Regions from separate parts of the Pedococcus sp. P3_C7 genome, predicted to be linked through region 3. Evidence: predicted binding sites of a transcription regulator. Region 3 holds the regulator's gene; each other region holds the start of a gene.
The links. Region 3 encodes LexA, which represses DNA repair genes until DNA is damaged. Its sites were predicted from a motif close to TCGAACANNTGTTCGA; they were not measured.

Region 1 (4,637 bases), on a different contig from region 3:
GCGGTCACCGACCCGCTCGGGCGCACCCCACCAGTCCGACTCGTTCCATGCACGGATGAGCTGCTCTCCCCACTGGCGGGCGACCACGTCGGCGGCCGTCTCGGCCGCAGCGACGGACAGGGCGCCGAGGGAGTTGCCGTCGAGGTAGATGACCCCCTCAGGGATCCGGAACGCGCTGCGTCGGTCGGTGGAGGAGTGCTGGGCATCGAGGTCGCGAGCGCGGGTGGTGAGGTCGGTCATGCCCCGAAACCTATAGGTGGGCGGTGCGGTGATGTCAGGGCCTCGACGGCACAGGTTCATGTCCTGGCCAGTCGCGTGGGGGGACGCGATGCCACACCCCGGGCGTGCGGCGCAGGTCCACGACGACCGGCGCTACTCCCCGAGGTCCGGTCGCTCGAGGCCACCTCGCGCACCATGACGCAGTTGCCGAGGCCCTTGGGGCGGTCGTAGCTGAAGCCCTCGCGCTCGTACATCGTGCGGGTGCCGTTGTAGAGGAACGACGAGTTCTTCTTCCGGACGCCACCGGTGTCGTGTGGGTAGCCCTCGACCAGACCACCGCCGGCCCGAGCGATCAGCTCGACCGCTCCACGCAGGGCGATCGACGCCAGGCCCTTGCCGCGGTGGCTGCGCTCGACCTGGATGCAGGTGACCCGGTAGTCGGGGAGTCGCTCGGCCGTGGCGAGGTACTCCTTGCGGTGGTGGATGCTGGGCAGCTCCTCCGGCGTCCCGTACTCCGCCCAGGCGATGGCGAGGTCGCCGTCGTAGACCAGCGCCGCGTGCGCGATCCCCTCATCCACCCGGCGCTTCTTGAACGCGCGGTTGTCCTCGGCGGTGCTGTCCGGCTCCCGGTCCTCCGGATGGAACCAGGTGCACCAGCAGTTGGCGAACATGCCCTTGTTCCGCTCGACGAGCGCGGCGAAGTCGTCGAACGTCTCCGGCGTGAGCGCCCTGATCGTGTAGTCGGACATGCCTGAAAAGTACCCCTGCTCGGGGTCCAGGAACCGCTCGACGCAAGCGTCAGCCCCGCGCTCCCGGCTCCCGGGCAGGGGGCAGCGCCATGAAGAGCACGGGCAGGTGGTCCTCGGGCAGCCACCACGGGCGGCCCTCGCCGACCACCTGCCACCCCGTGCGCCGGTACAGCTCGACGGCCGAGGTGGTCTCCCGCACGACGTCCAGGACAGGTGTCCGGCCCGACTCGCGGATGGCCGCGACCGCGGTCGCGAGAAGGGCCTTCCCGACACCCCTGCCGACGGTCGTGTGATCCACGAAGAGGACCGCGACCGCCGCGAGCTCCTCCCGTGGGCGGCCGGTCCCCGCGATCCAGAGGTCGGCCTCCATCCCCGGCTCGACCCGCGAGACCGCGACGTGGCCGACCACGCGCCCGCCGAGCTCGGCGACCCAGGCTGCGTCCTCGTCGGCCCGCGCGATGAACGACTCCACCGGGAACGGCAGGGGCCAGCTCTGGGGATACCCCGAGTGCGGCTGCTGGGCGGTCAGGACGTCGGCCAGGGCCGGGATGTCGTCACTGGTGCGCTCGCGCACCACCACCTCTTCGAAGGCGTCAGTCATGGCGCCACCCTAGGTCGGGGCAGGGCGGGGCGTTGCGGCGCTCCCGCCGCCCGTAGCATTCCGGGCGTGACCGAGCAGCCCACCATCGGAGTCCTCGCCGTCCAGGGCGACGTGCGCGAGCACCTGTATGCCGTGGAGCAGGCGGGCGCCCGCGCCACCACCGTGCGCCGGACCTCCGAGCTGGACGCGGTGGACGCGCTCATCATCCCGGGCGGTGAGTCCACGACCATGGACAAGCTGGTCCGCGCCTTCGAGCTGCGCGACCCACTCCGGGCGCGGCTGGCGGCCGGCATGCCGGCATACGGCTCCTGCGCGGGGATGATCATGCTCGCCGACCGCATCGCCGACGCCCGACCCGACCAGCAGACGCTCGGCGGCCTGGACATCACGGTGCGTCGCAACGCGTTCGGCCGGCAGGTGGACTCCTTCGAGGAGGACCTGCACATCCGGGCCATCGGCGGCGCGCCGATGCGGGCCGTGTTCATCCGTGCGCCGTGGGTCGAGGAGGTGGGCGAGGGGGTCGAGGTGCTGGCCCGCGTGGAGGACGGACCTGCCGCAGGTAGGATCGTCGCCGTTCGTCAGGGGTCCCTGATGGCCACCTCCTTCCACCCGGAAGTGACCGGTGACCACCGGTTCCACCAGTTGTTCGTCGAGATCGTGAGAGGCAAGGCATGAGCGGCCACAGCAAATGGGCAACCACGAAGCACAAGAAGGCTGCCATCGACGCGAAGCGGGGCAAGCTCTTCGCCAAGCTCATCAAGAACATCGAGGTCGCGGCGCGCACCGGTGGCGGTGACCCCACGGGCAACCCGACGCTCTACGACGCCATCCAGAAGGCCAAGAAGACCTCGGTCCCCAACAACAACATCGACAACGCGGTCAAGCGCGGGTCCGGTGCGACGGCCGGCGGCGCCGACTGGGAGACCATCACCTACGAGGGCTACGCGCCCGGTGGTGTCGCCGTCCTCATCGAGTGCCTGACCGACAACCGCAACCGAGCGGCTGCCGAGGTCCGCACCGCGCTGACCCGCAACGGCGGCCAGCTGGCCGACCCCGGTTCGGTGTCCTACGTCTTCGACCGCAAGGGCGTCGTCGTGGTCCCCAAGGGCGACAAGACCGAGGACGACATCCTCGAGATCGTCCTCGAGGCCGGTGCCGACGAGGTCAACGACCTCGGCGACGCCTTCGAGATCATCTCCGAGGCGACCGACTTCGTCGCCGTCCGCAAGGCCGTCCAGGACGCCGGGATCGACTACGACTCCGCCGAGGCCTCGTGGGTGCCGAACCTCAAGGTGCCGCTCGACGCAGACGGGGCACGCAAGATGATCCGCGTCATCGAGGCCCTCGAGGACTCCGACGACGTGCAGGACGTGTTCGCCAACGGAGACATCAGCGACGACGTGCTCGCCGAGATCGAGGACGACGACGAGTAGAAGGCGTGTTGCTGCGCCCGAAGGTGCGAACCGGTGTGTAGCGTTCAACCGAACATGTGTTCGGAAACGCATGGTTGTTCGAAAACGCAGTCGGACGTGAGGGAGCAGCTGTCGTGCGCGTACTCGGGGTCGATCCCGGCCTGACCCGCTGTGGCATCGGGGTGGTCGAGGGCGGTCGTGGTCGCCAGGTCCGCCTCGTGGCCGTCGGCGTGGTGCGTTCCCCGGCCACCGAGCCGACCGCCGAGCGGCTGCTCTACCTCCAGACCGAGCTCGACGCGTGGCTCGACCGGTTCGAGCCTGACGCGATCGCCGTGGAGCAGGTCTTCGCCGACGTCAACGTCGCCAGCGTCATGAACACCATGCAGGCCTCGGCGATCCCGCTGCTTGCCGCGGCGCGCAGGGGGCTCCCGGTCCAGCTGCACACGCCGACCTCGGTCAAGGCAGCGGTCACCGGCTCGGGCCGGGCCGACAAGGCCCAGGTGACGGCCATGGTGACCCGGATCCTGCGGATGGAGTCCGCGCCGAAGCCCGCCGACGCCGCGGACGCCCTCGCCATCGCCATCTGCCACCTGTGGCAGGGCCCCGCCGCCACCCGGCTCCAGGACGCCGCCAGGGCGGAGCAGGAACGCCTCCGCTCAGCTGGCCGAGCCGCGGTGGCCCGGTGATCGCCTCGGTCCGCGGACCGGTGCGGCACATCGGTCTCGACCGAGTCGTCGTCGAGGTCGGGGGAGTGGGCATGCTGCTGCACACGACACCGGCCACCGCGTCCGCACTGCACCTCGGTCAGGAGGCGCTGCTCGCGACCACCCTCGTCGTCCGCGAGGACTCGCTGACCCTCTACGCCTTCACGTCCGACGACGAGCGTGACATCTTCGAACAGGTGCAGACCGTCTCGGGCGTCGGACCTCGGATCGCCCTCGCGATGCTCTCGGTGCTGGCCCCCGACCGGCTACGGGCAGCGGTCAGCAGCGCGGACCTCGCGACGCTCACCAAGGTGCCCGGGATCGGCCGCAAGGGTGCCGAGCGCATCGTCCTCGAGCTGCGCGACAAGCTCGGTATGCCGTCCGGTGCGGCGGGTGGCGCGACTGCCGTCCCGGCCGTGGGAGCCACGGCCTGGCGTGACCAGGTGGCCGAGGCCCTCGTGGGGCTCGGATACTCCGCCAAGCAGGCCGACGACGCCGTGTCGCGGGCGGCGGAGGCGGCGCCGGCCGGGGCCGACGTCTCTTCGATGCTCCGCGCGGCGCTGCGAGAGCTGGGGCGCTAGGCCATGGCTGAGGGCTTCTCCTCCGAGATGTTCGAGGACTCCTCGGTCGATGCCACCGCGCGGGTGGTCGACGCCGAGGGCGATGCCGACGAGCGCACCGTGGAGGCAGCCCTGCGACCACGCAGGCTCAGCGAGTTCACCGGTCAGACGCGGGTGCGCGACCAGCTCTCGCTCGTGCTCGAGGCGGCCCGGCGACGGGGGACACCGCCCGACCACGTGCTGCTCTCCGGGCCGCCGGGTCTGGGCAAGACCACGCTGGCCATGCTCATCGGCACCGAGCTGGGGCGGCCGATCCGCATCACCAGCGGCCCCGCCATCCAGCACGCCGGCGACCTGGCGGCGGTGCTCTCCTCGCTCATGGAGGGGGAGGT
Region 2 (4,637 bases), on a different contig from region 3:
GTTGTGGCGGGCCCGGTCGAGCAGGGCGGGCAGGCTGCCGATGTTGTTGGTGCCGAACACGACATCGACCCAGGGGGCCCGCTGCACGATGGTCGAGCGGTCCTTCTGGGCCATGCAGCCGCCGACCGCGATCTGCATGTCGGGGTTCCTGGTCTTCGCGGGACGCAGCTGGCCGAGGTTGCCGTAGAGCTTGTTGTCGGCGTTCTCACGCACCGCACAGGTGTTGAAGACGACGACGTCAGCCGCCTCCGGCCGCGTGGTCGCAGGCAGGCTGTTGACGTCGACGTAGCCCGCGGTCTCGAGCAGGCCTGCGAGCCGCTCCGAGTCGTGCACGTTCATCTGGCAGCCGTGCGTGCGGACGTCGTAGGTCCTGGGTGCAGTCGTGGTGGTACTCATCGCACGCCAAGGGTACGTGGTGAATGCGCCAGCTCAGTCTCGCTGGTGCTCGGGGGCGTCGGCGATCGCCTCACGGATCACAGCCATGGCCAGGTCGGCGGGGTAGCCCTTGCGGGCCAGCATCCCCGCGAGCCGGCGTTTCTGGACGACGGGGTCGAGCCCGTGCATCGACCTGAGCCGCTTGGTCACGAGCTGTGCGGCACGGTCCCGCTCGTCCTCCGGGTTGATCGACTCGAGCGTCGCCCGGGCCGTCTCGTCGTCGACGCCCTTGGTCCGCAGCTCGCGGGCCAGCGCGCGCCGGGCCAGTCCCCGACCGGCTTGCTGCGACCGGACGAGCATCCCCGCGTAGGCCTCGTCGTCGACCAGCCCGACCGAGGCCATCCGGTCGAGCACTGCTTCGGCGATGTCGTCGGGGCAGTTGCGCTGGCGCAGCTTGTCACGCAGCTGCTGGCGACTCTTGGGCGACAACGCGAGCTGTCTCAGCACGATCTGGCGCGCGACGTCGTAGGCATCCGGCTCGCCGTCACGGGTCTGCAGGTCTGCCTCGGGGCCACCGGGGATGGGCTGCCAGGCCCGTGGGCGTGCCGATCTCGGCTGCCGCTCGTCGGCCGGAGCGGTCGCGGACGTCGCGGCCAGGGCCGCCTCGAAGGCTGCCCTGGCCGCGTCGTGTCGTTCAGTCATTCGGGATCACTCAGTCGGGATCAGTCGGGATCAGTCGGGATCAGTCGGGATCAGTCTGGATCGCTCAGTGGTGGGTCGCCCGAGCCGTGGCTCAGAACTCGACCGGCACCTCGGGGATCGAGTCGGCCGGCTTGTCGACCTGCGGGCCGATCCCGAGCTTTTCCTTGATCTTCTTCTCGATCTCGTTGCCGAGGTCGGGGTTGTCCTTGAGGAACTGACGAGCGTTCTCCTTGCCCTGGCCGAGCTGGTCACCCTCGTAGGTGTACCAAGCTCCGGCCTTGCGGACGAAGCCCTGCTCGACGCCCATGTCGATGAGCCCACCCTCACGGGAGATGCCCTGGCCGTAGAGGATGTCGAACTCGGCCTGCTTGAACGGCGGCGCCACCTTGTTCTTGACGACCTTGACCCGGGTGCGGTTGCCGACCGGCTCGCTGCCGTCCTTGAGGGTCTCGATGCGACGCACGTCCAGGCGCACGGAGGCGTAGAACTTCAGCGCCTTGCCACCCGTCGTCGTCTCGGGCGAGCCGAACATGACACCGATCTTCTCGCGCAGCTGGTTGATGAAGATGGCCGTCGTGCCGGTGTTGTTGAGGGCACCGGTGAGCTTGCGCAGGGCCTGGGACATCAGCCGGGCCTGCAGACCGACGTGGCTGTCACCCATCTCGCCCTCGATCTCGGCACGTGGCACGAGCGCGGCGACGGAGTCGATGACGATGATGTCGATGGCGCCCGAGCGGATCAGCATGTCGGCGATCTCGAGCGCCTGCTCCCCCGTGTCGGGCTGGCTGACGAGGAGCGCGTCGGTGTCGACCCCGAGCTTCTTGGCGTAGTCAGGGTCGAGGGCGTGCTCGGCGTCGATGAACGCCGCGATGCCGCCGGCCTTCTGCGCACTGGCCACCGCGTGCAGCGCGACCGTCGTCTTGCCCGAGGACTCCGGGCCGTAGATCTCCACGACGCGACCGCGCGGGAGGCCACCGATGCCGAGCGCGACATCGAGCGCGATCGAGCCGGTGGGGATCACGTCGATGGGGGGCCGGACGTCGTCGCCGAGGCGCATGACCGCGCCCTTGCCGAACGACTTCTCGATCTGCCCCATCACGCTGTCGAGGGACTTTGCCTTCTGGTCCACAGTGGGAGTGTTCGCTCCAGCCATTCTGGCCACCATTCCTTCTTTCGCTTCGAGTCGGGCGCGCCTGCCTTCGACCCTGGGGCAGCTGATCGCTTGTCGGGTCAGACGCTAGGTGTCGGCACCGACAGCCGTCCGGGGCCGCTCGCACGGCCTGTGGACGGTGGGTCTGTCGTGGTTCCACCTGTGGACGAACATACCGAACACCTGTTCGAAATACGGCATCCGGCACGCGACACGCCGCGGCGAGTCCGATCAGCCTTCAGGGCGAGGCAGGGCGGCGCGTCGGCGTGTGCGGAATGCCGTCCTCCACGAAGCCGCGCCCGCTGGGTGCGAAGCCGAACCCGGCATACCAGTCGACGAGGTGCGACTGGGCGTCGAGCACCACAGGCCGCTCCCCTGCCGCCTCGAGCGCGGCGCGCATGAGCAGTGCGGCCCGGCCCTGGCCGCGCGCGTGCGGCGCGGTCGCCACCCGGCCGATGCGCAGCGCCTCCCCGTCGTCCAGGACTCGCAGCGTGGCCACCGGTGCGCCGTCCTGCTCGACCCACAGGTGACGAGTCGCCGGTTCGAGGTCACGGCCGTCGAGATCCAGGTAGGGGCAGTCCTGCTCGACGACGAACACCTGGGCGCGCAGGGCCCACAGCCGGTAGCCCGTCAGCGGGTCGAGGTCGGCGAAGCCGGCCGATCGCACCGCGCCAGCGCCCACCACGACCCCGTCCGCAGGCTCCACCATGATCCCGATGCTAGGCGCCCGAGGGACTACGAGAGCAGGAGCTTCTCGAGGCGACGTGCCGTTCCCACGACGCCGATCCCACCCAGCACCACGAGGTAGCCCACGTGCACGAGCACCCCCCAGCCGACATCTCCGAGCATCAGCGCGCGTTCGAGGGCGACCCCGTGGTAGAGCGGCGTGACCCGCACCAGCCACTGGAGCGCCTCGGGATAGGTCGACAGCGGGAAGAAGGTCGCCGAGAAGAGGAACATCGGCTGGATTGCCAAGGTGATGTAGTCGAAGTGCACCCAGGACTTCATGAAGGTGGTCGCGAACATCCCCAGCGCGGCGAAGGCGAACCCGATGAAGATCGCCGCCGGCAGGGCCAGCAGGGCCCACCACGACCCGACGGCCCCTGCGAGCAGCGCGACGACGAGGAAGGCAGCGGAGTAGAGACCACCACGGATGAGGGACCACGCGATCTCGCCGACGGCGATGTCACGCGGACCCATCGGTGTCGCAAGCACCGCGTCGTAGAGCTTGGCGTAGCGCAGCTTGAAGAACACGTTGAAGGTCGAGTCGAACACTGCGCCGTTCATCGCCGAGGCGGCCAGCAGCGCGGGCGCCACGAACTGGGGGTAGGACACCACTGCCCCCGAGTCGGTGGTGACGGTCTTCACGAGCGCACCGATGCCGATGCCGAGGGAGAACAGGTAGAACACCGGCTCGGCGAACCCGGTCACCAGCGCGATCCAGCCGTGGCGGAACGACGTGACGTTGCGTTCGATGAGCATTCTGGCCAGCCCGGCCCCGGCAGGCATCGGCACCAGCCTGGCCAGCCGCGCCGACGCCTGCCCGCGGACGGGCCCCGACGCGGGACCGGACGCGGGCCGGGGGTTGGAGGTCGAGGTGCTCACGGGACCAGCCGCCTCGCGAAGGACTTCTCCGCGAGCCACCAGCCCACGGCGGCATACACGGCCAGCACGAGCAGGTGACCGAAGAACGGCGCGCCGACCGCGGCACCCGTCGCCACTGCACGACACGCCTCGACCCCGTGCCACAGCGGAGTGACCCACGCGATGGGCTGCATCCAGCCGGGCAGCTGCTCGATGGGGAAGAACGTGCCGGAGAACAGCATCAACGGCGTCACGATCCAGCGGAACAGGATATTGAAGCCGTCATCGCCCTCCTGCCTGGCGGTGAAGGCGAAGATCGGGGTGGTGAACGCCATCCCCGTGAGGATCGCGATCGGCAGGCAGAGGACTGCGAACACGGACCCGAAGCCACCGAACAGGGACGCCACCGCCATGAAGATCGCCGTGGCCGTCGTGAGGTGGGCAGCCACCGCGAGGAAGTGGCCCCGCAGCACGTCGCGTACGGACATCGGGGACGCGAGCATGGCGTGGTAGCCCATGTTCCACTTGATGTAGCCGAGGACCTGGTAGGTCGACTCCCCCATCGCGACCCACATCGTCTGGGTGGCGACGATGGCCGGGACGACGAACTGCAGGTAAGGCAGGCCCCCGACTCCGCCCACCCGGTCGTCGACGAGCGAGCCCAACCCGATGCCCATCGCCAGCAGGAAGAACAGCGGCGACAGGAACCGACCGATGATGCTCCCCCGCCACGTGCGTCGGTAGACCGTGAGGAAGTACGTGAAGACGGCCAGGACCCGCTCGGCGGCAGACAGCGGCTGGCGGATGCCATGGTCCGCCCGGGACT
Region 3 (4,637 bases):
AAGAGGAATAGGGGCGCCGGGTGCCAGGACCTGGCGTCCGCCACCACCCAGTCGATCCGGAGCCCGCGACTGGAGGCCTCCTTCTCGCCCTTGGCCAGCCCCACCGCCGAGAAGTCGACCGCCGTGACCCGCCAGCCCTTCGAGGCCAGCCACACGGCGTGTCGGCCCTCGCCGGCGCCGAGGTCGAGGGCGCGACCGGGCGGCCAGGCGCCCACGATCCTTTCCACCTCGGCGTTGGGCGTCGCGCTCCAGACGTGCTCGTGGGCGGCATACCGCTCGTCCCACAAGGCCTGTCGGTCCGTCGGCCCACCGCGGTCGGGGTCCGGCAGCTTCGCCGCCGCAGCCGAGTCGTGCGTCCCGTGGCTGTGGTCGTGGCGGTCGCCTTGCTCGTCGCTCATCCCCCTAGCATCGCCGATATGACCAGCATTGCCCCGGACAGCGGCCGCGCAATCGTCGTCCGTGACGCGACGCAGGCGGACCTCCCCGCGATGGCCGCCATCTACGACGAGCAGGTCCGCACCTCGCTGGCGACCTTCGACACCGAACCCCGCGGCGCGGCATACCTCGGTGAGAAGCTCGCCGCCACCAGTGCCGGCAACGTCGGCAACGTCGTCCTGGTCGCCTGCGCGGACGAACAGCTGCTCGGGTACGCGTTCTCCGGCACCTTCCGCCCGCGACCGGCCTACGACGGCACCAAGGAGGTGTCGGTCTACCTCGCGGAAGGCGCGCGCGGTCTCGGCCTCGGACGGACCCTGTATGCCGCGCTGCTGGCGCGGCTGGACGCTGCACCTGAGGTGCACACCCAGGTGGCCGTGATCGCCCTGCCGAACGACGCCAGCGTGGCGCTGCACGTCGCGTGCGGCTTCGAGCGGGTGGGAGTGCTTCGCGAGGTCGGACACAAGTTCGGTCGTTACGTCGACACGGCCTGGTACCAACGGATGACTCCGCACGAGTAGGACTGGCGTGTCGCTGCGTCTCTTGGCACCCTCGAAGGAGCATCGTTCGCACGCTGTGGAGGTTGGGAGATGGGCGCCACCGGAGCCGGGCCGTTCGAGAACGACGACGCACTCGACCTGCTCGACGAGCTCGAGGAGTCCGAGCACGACGTACGACGCAAGCGGGTCGAGGCGGCCCTCGACCAAGTGGTCCGCGCGCGGGGGTACATCGAGGCGCCGACCATGTCGCAGGCGGTGGCCGCAGCGGTGCTCGTGGCTGCCTGCGACGACTTCGAATCCGTGGTGGGAGAACGCAATGTGCCCTGGTGGGTCGACGAGGAACCCATCGAGGTGGACGAACAGCTGGAGGAGCTCGCCACCCGGGCACTGCACCGGGCAATGCAGTCAGACGACAACGAGCTGTGGGAGCTGTGGGCCGAGGGTGACGGCGGCGAACGCTTCGCCACCAAGATCACGCACTACCTCGACGCGCTGGGTGACTGAGCGGGGGAATGGGCGGGGGACTGGGCGGGGAGCTGACCCTGTGCCCGACAGATCCCGAGAGCCGCGTCGATCTGGTCCAGGTTCAGCTGCGAGCAGGCGTGGCTCGCGGCGTCGATCAGGTCCGCGAGCAGTTCGATCTCGGACCCCAGCACCTGGTCGGTGAGATCGGGGTCGGGTTGGGCCTCCATGTGTAGAGAACGCTCGTGCGAGTCGCCTGTTACGGGGCACGTGACGCACACGCGCCCGCGGGGTCCGCTTCAGTCCGTTCGGGCGAATGAGCCATCAGCCGAACGGATGATGGGTCGACTCGTGCCGGCCCCACCATGCGCCTGCACGCACGTGTGCCGCGGCGCGCACGAGGCGCTCCGCGGGATGGGGTCGAAGGCGGCGTTGTGCGGCATCAGCCACGCCTTGCCGTCCTTGCGCTTGAAGGTCTTGACGGTGGCCTCGTTGTCGAGCATCGCCGCGACGATGTCTCCGTTGTCGGCCGTGGGCTGCTGGCGGACGACGACCCAGTCGCCGTCGCAGATCGCGGCGTCGATCATCGAGTCGCCGACGACCTGGAGGAGGAACAGCTGGCCCTCGCCGACGATCTGCCGGGGGAGCGGGAAGACGTCCTCGACGGTTTCCTCGGCCAGGATGGGCACACCGGCGGCGATACGCCCGAGCACGGGCACGTAGGTCGCAGCCGGGCGCTGGTCGCCGGACCCGGTCTCGTCGTAGGTCGCCGTCTCGTCCTCGGCGGAGGCGCCGCCGCGGTAGCCCCGCATGTCGGCGGGGGAGTCGGGGGAGACCACCTCGATGGCGCGCGGCCGGTTGGGGTCGCGGCGCAGGAAGCCCTTGCGCTCGAGGGTGGAGAGCTGGTGGGCGACCGAGCTGGGGGACGTGAGGCCGACCGCCTCGCCGATCTCGCGCAGGCTCGGCGGGTAGCCGCGCCGGTCGACCGAGTTGCGGATCACCTCGAGCACCCGTCGCTGCCGGACGGTGAGCCCGTCACCGCGATCGCGGTCGGGCAGTTCCTTGACGTTGTCGTCGCTCATGCCGCTTCCTCACTTGAGCAGTTTCGGGTGCAGGTGCAGGTCAGGTGCCGTATGCCGGGTGCTTGAGGAGCCGTTGTCAGTGCCCTCTGATGTGCTTGCGGCATGAACACAGCGTATGGCCTTCGAACGCCTGTGCCAAACATGTGTTCGACGCGTGTCTTGATTGATTCGAACATGCGTGCTAGAAATCAGTCAAGCAGTTCTTCGCACATCCGTTCGAGGAACGCAGCAGAGCACGTCACGATGGAGGACCTGATGAGTGCAGCAGTCGCTTGGGACGTCGCCCCCGCACCGGTGCGGGTCCCCGTTCGCCCGGCTCGCCCCCGCCTGGTCTCGGTGCCCACCGGCCCAGAGGTCGCCGTCGCTCCCGCCGCCCCGCTGCGCCTGACCCGTGCAGCCCGGCTCGCGATCACGCTCACCGTCGTGGTGACGGCCGTGGCCCTGGCGATCGCCGTGTTCTCCGGTGGCGCGTCCGCCACCGTGATCGACCACTCCACCACGGTGCAGTCCGGTCAGACCCTGTCGCAGATCGCGGTCGAGCAGCTCCCGCAGCTGTCCATGGCCGAGGCGGTCGCCCAGATCCAGGTCGCCAACGACCTGACCGACAGCAACGTCCACGCCGGTCAGACGCTGCTCATCCCCGCCGTCGGCTGAGACCCGCCAGCTGGCGACTGAGCGCGTCGGTCGAGTGGCCTACGCATTTCGCGCTACGCGATAACCACGATGCGCTGGGGGCGAACCTCGTAGGACCGTGGTCGGCATGCACACCACCACACGGATGGCGGCCGCCCTGGCCGCAGCTGCCGGAGCAGTGACCTTCTCGGTGCTCCCGGCCATCGCCGCGGCGGGAACTCCCACCTCGTTCACCGTCGACACCCAGTTCGTGGACGGGCCCAGCGACATCACGGCCGCGACTGGTCCGCTCTCGTCCTGCACCCAGGTCACCGACCTCGAGAACGCCGCCGACCTGCGGACCCACAACCAGCTCGTCTTCAGCGGGGTCAAGCAGCTGACCTGCGGCACGGCGACGGTGACTGTCGGCTACCAGGCCTTCATCACCCTCCCCGCGTTCCAGAACCCGAACGTGCTCCCAGAAGGCGGCGGCTACCGGACCTTCGGGGACTGGTGGGTCATCGACTCGACCCTGCCGGGCGTGAGCTCGGGCGGGGGCAAGCTGGCGGGCGACAACCGCACGTGCACGCTGGATGCCGGCTCAGTCGGCTGCATCACCGACACCTTCCGGGGCTTCGTCTCCTAGGACGGTGGCGGGGGGGGGGGGCGGGGTGCCCTCGTTCTCGACCAGGGACAGGTCGCGTCCGAGGAAGCCAGCGAGGCGCTGGGCCGCCACCCTGACCTGGGTGCGTCCTCGAGTCGAGACCTCAGGAGCGAGGTGCACCTCGACCTGCACGGCGTCGGGTCGCACGGTCCGTTTCCAGAGCCCGACGTTGGTGCCGTCGAGTACCACGCTCGCCCAGAACGGGTCGGTGTGTTCGGCATAGGGGTGGCCCGGCAGCGCTGAGAAGTTCACCTGCGGATAGGTCAGCACCGCCTCGTCATAGGTCGGGAAGAGGTATGCCGCCGGGGCGCCTCGGCTGACCCGTCGCACCTGCGTGGGGTCGAACCAGTGCGGGATGCCGTCGATCTCCACTTCCTCCAGGTCGTCGCCGAGCTGCGCGAGCGCTGCTTTGGTGTCGCTGACCGTCATGGTGGCCCACCGGGTGAAGTCCTTGACCGAGGCCGGCCCGTGGCCGCTGAAGAACCGTCGGACCAGCTCCACGACGGCCTCGTCCCGGCTGCGTTCGAGTGTCGGCGCGATGACCTCGTCGACCAGGGCGTAGGAGTGGTGGACACCCTTCATCGGCCCGGAGCAGACCAGGCCGCGCATCTCCGCGACGATGAGCAGGTGGCCGAGCTGTTCGCCCGGCTTGATGGGTGAACCGCGCTCGACGAACGCCTCACCGAGCTCGGGCCGAGTGAGAAAGTTCTTGTCCTGCAACAGTTCTGCCAGCAGGTCGAACCCGTCTCCGAGACGCTTGGCCTCGTCGAGGCCGAGCTGGCGGTGCCGCGCTCCCATGCTCGACAGCACGCGCGGCGAGGTGAGGGCGAGGATCCAGCGCAGGTCCTCGGGGGCGACGAAGTGCCACGTCGGCCGCAGGAT
Region 4 (4,637 bases), on a different contig from region 3:
GACCTCGTCTTCACCGCATTCTCCGGGTCTCACCAGGATGCGATCAAGAAGGGCTTCGAGGACATGGACCGCCAGGTCAAGGCGTCCGGCAAGTCCATCAACGAGCTCGTGTGGGGCGTGCCCTACCTGCCGATCGACCCGCACGACGTGGGCCGTTCCTACGAGGCCGTGGTCCGCGTCAACAGCCAGTCGGGCAAGGGCGGGGTTGCCTACCTGCTCAAGACCGAGCACCAGCTCGACCTGCCGCGTCGTCTCCAGATCGAGTTCAGCGGGGTCGTCCAGGCCAAGACCGACAGCGAGGGTGGCGAGGTCAGCGCGGCCCAGCTGTGGGAGATCTTCCAGGACGAGTACCTGCCCGCGGTCGACGGTGCCGTCAACACGTGGGGCCGCTTTACGCCGGTCAGCCACTCGCTCATCAGCGAGCAGGGCGGCGTCGACCGGATCAGCGCGACCATGCTCGACCGCGGCGTGGAGGTCACCATCGAGGGCACCGGCAACGGACCGATCGCCGCGTTCATCGACGCGTTGTCGACCCTCGGGGTCGACGTCCGCGTCCTCGACTACGCCGAGCACGCGCTGTCCGCAGGTGGCGACGCGAAGGCTGCCGCCTACGTCGAGTGCGCTGTCGGCGACCGCGTGCTCTGGGGTGTCGGCCTGCACTCCTCGATCGTCAAGGCGTCACTCACCGCGGTGCTGTCCGCCGTCAACCGTGCGGAGCGGATGGCCCCGGGCGAGTGACCTGAGGTATGCCGCGTGGCTGGGCCACGCGGCATGCCGTCGCCGTCTCCGTCGCCGTCTCCGTCGCCGTCTCCGTCAGCGGATGCGGGTTGTGTAGGTGGCGCTCGTCGGCGCCGACTCGTTACCCACGGGGTCGGTGGCCGTCGCCCGGACGGTGACGGAGCCGGCCTTGCCGGTGAGGACACCGGCTCGGGCGAAGTAGTCCTCTCCCAGGACGACCGACCACGTGCCGGAGGAGCTCGACGTGGTGGTCGTGTAGGGCGCCCCGTCGGAGTGCAGGACGCCGATGGTGAGCCCGCCTTCGGCGGTCGTGCCGGAGAGGGTGACCGTGCGGGTCTTGATCGTCGAGCCCGGTGTGGGCGAGACGATGGTGGGCGGTGCCGGGGCGAGCGTGTCGACCGTGAAGGTGCGGGTCTTCGTCGCGACGACCTGCTGCGAGGCGACCATGCTCACGGTCAGGGTGCGCTCGCCGTCGGCGACGTAGGCCAGGCCGCCGCTGTAACTGCCGTAGTAGCAGTTCTGCTCGGCGACCCACGGGTCGGAGTCGACGCTGATGCGCACGGTCGTGCCCTCGGCACACTGGCCGGAGAAGTCGACGAACGCGTTGTGGAGGCTGCCCTCCTGCGGGGTGTCGATGGTGAGGCGGGACGGGTCGATCGCGAAGCGGACGGCGGCGCAACCCTCACCGGTGAATCCCTCGCCGTCGGTGAGGCGAGCGCAGATCGTGTTGTCCCCGTAGGTCAGGTAGGCGTAGGCGTTCCAGTTGCCGTCGCCGTCGGAGAACGCCTCACGGACGTCGTGGCCGTTGATGGACACGATGACGGTCTGGCCCGGACGGTTGCTCGTGCCCCGGATGTAGACCGCCTCGGTGTCGACGGTCGACCCGTCGGCGGGGGAGGTGACCTCCACGACGACCGGTGGGGGCGCCACGACGGTGAACGAACGGTCGGCCGAGGCGAAGCTCGTCCCCGCATACCGAGCCTCCACCCTCAGCGAGTGCGACCCGGCGGCCACCCCGTAGTACTCCTGGTAGAAGAAGTCGTTGCTGCAGTCGACCGTGGCCGTGGAGCCGCCGTCCAGTGCGAGGGCGACCTGGGTGCCGTTCTGGCATGGACCGCTCACGGAGAAGCGGGTCGCCACCGACGCGCCCTGCTCGGGCCAGGCGACGGCGAACGCGTTCGGGTCAGGTCGGACGGTGCGGTTCACGCACGCGGTGGCGAGCGTCACGTCGTCGACCCGGACCAGCGCGCAGATGCTGTGGTCGCCGACCTGGAGGGAACCCACGGTGGTCGACCAGGCGCCGCGGCTGTCGACGGTGGGCGTCTGACCGGTCTCGACGCCGTCGACGACCATGGTCACGGTGCCGTTCGGCGAGCTCGCCTTGCCCGAGACCGGCACGAGGACCGCCGTGCCCGACGTCCCGTCCGCCGGACTCGTGATCGAGACGCTGGCGCGTACGGGTTTGGCCGCACCGGCCGGCACGGCGCCGCCGACGAAAGCGACCAGGGCGGCCACCAGGGCGGCGAGGACGCAGAGCGGGCGACGGGTGAGGTGCAGGCGCATGTGGAATCCCCCCATAGCGGACAAGTCGACACTGACTCGTGCCCGGAAGGATGACCCATCCCCACCAAGTTTGGCAACCCCCAATCTGCCCTGACCTGCACAAACGCCGAGGGGCGGCCGCTTGGCGCCGGCGGACCGGCTCGGTCGTCGCGTGCCGCGGGATCGGCGGGTCAGCGGACGCCGCGGGGGCGGAACTGGATCGAGATGCGCGGACCGACCGCCTTGGTGGTCTTGGGGATCGCGTGGTCCCACGTGCGCTGGCACGAGCCACCCATGACCACCAGGTCGCCGTGGCCGAGGGAGAAGCCCCTCGACTCCCCGCCACCCCGTGGCCGCAGGGCCAGGGTGCGGGCCGAGCCGATCGACAGGATCGCGACCATGGTGTCCAGGTCCTTGGCGCGGCCTATCCGGTCGCCGTGCCACGCGACGGAGTCGCGGCCGTCGCGGTAGAGACACATCCCGGCGGTCACGAAGGGCTCGCCGAGCTCCGCGGCATACCACCGGGACAGGGCGTCGCGGGCCTGCGTGAGGACCGGGTGGGGGAGAGCCTCGTCCTCGTCGTAGAACTTCAGCAGTCGGGGAACATCCACCATCCGCTCGTACATCTCGCGGCGCTCCGCGTGCCACGGCACCTCGCGGTGCAGGGACTCGAACAGCGTGTCGGCGCCGGCGAGCCAGCCCGGTCGGTAGTCGACCCACGCGCCGCGCGACAGCTCCGTGCGCGTCAGGCCCCCCGACAACGGGTGCAGCTCGATCTCGTCAGCGGTGTCGAGGAGCGAGCCCTGGAAGGCCATGGACATGCCCCCACGATAACCCATCTTCGAACAGGTGTTCTAGCCTTTGCGCGTCTGTCGGGCTCGGTAACTCCAAGCGGTTCTCCAAGTGGTGCTGCCGGGTGGCGCTACCGTCGTCCCATGGCGGAGAGGGACACTGGCGACGACAAGCTGGCCAGCGGACTGGCGTGTGGTTTGTGGGTGGGGCTGGTCGCAGTGGTGCTGCTGGTCCTGATCGTCGTCGTGGCGGTTTACGGCTTCGGTCTCTGAGCCGCGCGGCACGGCAGACGAGCTTCGGGCCCGGGACTTGCGACAATGGAGGCATGCCGCTCTACCGCGACGAAGGGATCGTCCTGCGCACCCAGAAGCTGGGTGAGGCCGACCGCATCGTCACCCTGCTCACGCGCACCCTGGGCAAGGTCCGCGTCGTCGGCAAGGGCGTCCGTCGCACCAAGAGCCGCTTCGGGGCGCGGCTCGAACCGGCGATGATGGTGGACGTCCAGTGCTACGAGGGCCGCAACCTCGACACCGTGACCCAGGCCGAGACGCTGGCCTCCTGGGGTGACGTGCTGGCGCGGGACTACACGACCTACACCGCCGCGGCCGCGATGCTCGAGACCGCCGACCGGCTCACCGAGGAGCGCGAACCCAACCTCCAGCAGTACCTCCTGCTCCAGGGCGCGCTGCGCTCGATGGCCGAGGGACTGCACGACCCCGGCCTGGTCCTCGACGCCTACCTGCTTCGCGCGCTCGCCGTGGCCGGCTGGGCGCCGAGCTTCCACGACTGTGCACGCTGCGGCGCCGAGGGGCCGCACCGCGCGTTCAACCTCGCCTCGGGTGGCACTGTCTGCCCCGTATGCCGTCCGGTCGGGTCTGCTGCGCCCGCGCCCGAGACGCTCGCACTCTTGGCCGCCCTGCTGGCCGGGGACTGGGTCATCGCCGACGCGTCGCAGGGGCGACACCGCCGGGAGGGCAGCACCCTGGCCAGCGCCTTCCTCCAGTGGCACCTCGAGCGGGGTGTGCGATCGTTGCGCCTCGTGGACCGACGTGACCCCGACCAGCCCCGGCTCGACTCCCGCGTGACGTGGTCGCCCGCACCGCTCAGCGTGGTGGAGAAGGTCGAGGCGGCACACGCCGCCGCCCAGGTGGCCAAGGCGTGAGCACGGCATACCCCCGGCCGTTCGCCCACCCGAGCGGCGCCCAGCCACCGTCGCTGCCCGCCGAGCTCGTGCCACGCCACGTCGCGATCGTCATGGACGGCAACGGACGCTGGGCCAACCAGCGAGGCCTGCCCCGCACCAAGGGCCACGAAGCCGGAGAGGCGGCCCTGCTCGACGTGACGGCCGGTGCGATCGAGGCCGGTGTGACCCACCTGTCGGCGTACGCCTTCTCCACCGAGAACTGGAAGCGCAGCCCCGACGAGGTGCGTTTCCTCATGGGCTTCAACCGCGACGTGATCCGGCGCCGTCGCGACCAGCTGCACGAGTGGGGCGTCCGCATGCGGTGGGTCGGTCGGCGGCCGCGCCTGTGGGGCTCGGTCATCAAGGAGCTCGAGATCGCCCA

Region 1: a site for LexA is predicted at 3,051-3,066, ahead of ruvC (crossover junction endodeoxyribonuclease RuvC). Genes of this name have one in related genera too.
Region 2: a site for LexA is predicted at 2,403-2,418, ahead of recA (recombinase RecA). Genes of this name have one in related genera too.
Region 4: a site for LexA is predicted at 3,122-3,137, ahead of AC1DS4_RS00850 (alpha-ketoglutarate-dependent dioxygenase AlkB). Genes of this name have one in related genera too.

Annotation. Positions count from the first base shown of each region.
Region 1 covers NZ_JBFUHC010000009.1:286,709-291,345, forward strand. The annotation lists partial or broken gene AC1DS4_RS14165 (kynureninase) at 1-300, opposite strand, end outside; gene AC1DS4_RS14170 (GNAT family N-acetyltransferase) at 297-968, opposite strand; gene AC1DS4_RS14175 (GNAT family N-acetyltransferase) at 1,018-1,569, opposite strand; gene pdxT (pyridoxal 5'-phosphate synthase glutaminase subunit PdxT) at 1,636-2,244, shown strand; gene AC1DS4_RS14185 (YebC/PmpR family DNA-binding transcriptional regulator) at 2,241-3,002, shown strand; gene ruvC (crossover junction endodeoxyribonuclease RuvC) at 3,116-3,667, shown strand; gene ruvA (Holliday junction branch migration protein RuvA) at 3,664-4,266, shown strand; gene ruvB (Holliday junction branch migration DNA helicase RuvB) at 4,270-4,637, shown strand, end outside.
Region 2 covers NZ_JBFUHC010000001.1:127,057-131,693, reverse strand. The annotation lists gene miaB (tRNA (N6-isopentenyl adenosine(37)-C2)-methylthiotransferase MiaB) at 1-396, opposite strand, end outside; gene AC1DS4_RS00600 (regulatory protein RecX) at 430-1,077, opposite strand; gene recA (recombinase RecA) at 1,169-2,230, opposite strand; gene AC1DS4_RS00590 (GNAT family N-acetyltransferase) at 2,466-2,936, opposite strand; gene AC1DS4_RS00585 (ABC transporter permease) at 2,963-3,832, opposite strand; gene AC1DS4_RS00580 (ABC transporter permease) at 3,829-4,637, opposite strand, start outside.
Region 3 covers NZ_JBFUHC010000013.1:94,906-99,542, forward strand. The annotation lists gene AC1DS4_RS17930 (class I SAM-dependent methyltransferase) at 1-398, opposite strand, end outside; gene AC1DS4_RS17935 (N-acetyltransferase family protein) at 417-956, shown strand; gene AC1DS4_RS17940 (DUF4259 domain-containing protein) at 1,026-1,439, shown strand; gene AC1DS4_RS17945 (hypothetical protein) at 1,415-1,627, opposite strand; gene lexA (transcriptional repressor LexA) at 1,697-2,479, opposite strand; gene AC1DS4_RS17955 (LysM peptidoglycan-binding domain-containing protein) at 2,735-3,133, shown strand; gene AC1DS4_RS17960 (hypothetical protein) at 3,240-3,737, shown strand; gene AC1DS4_RS17965 (winged helix DNA-binding domain-containing protein) at 3,693-4,637, opposite strand, start outside.
Region 4 covers NZ_JBFUHC010000001.1:184,773-189,409, forward strand. The annotation lists gene leuA (2-isopropylmalate synthase) at 1-738, shown strand, start outside; gene AC1DS4_RS00845 (hypothetical protein) at 814-2,301, opposite strand; gene AC1DS4_RS00850 (alpha-ketoglutarate-dependent dioxygenase AlkB) at 2,472-3,101, opposite strand; gene AC1DS4_RS00855 (hypothetical protein) at 3,216-3,344, shown strand; gene recO (DNA repair protein RecO) at 3,398-4,234, shown strand; gene AC1DS4_RS00865 (isoprenyl transferase) at 4,231-4,637, shown strand, end outside.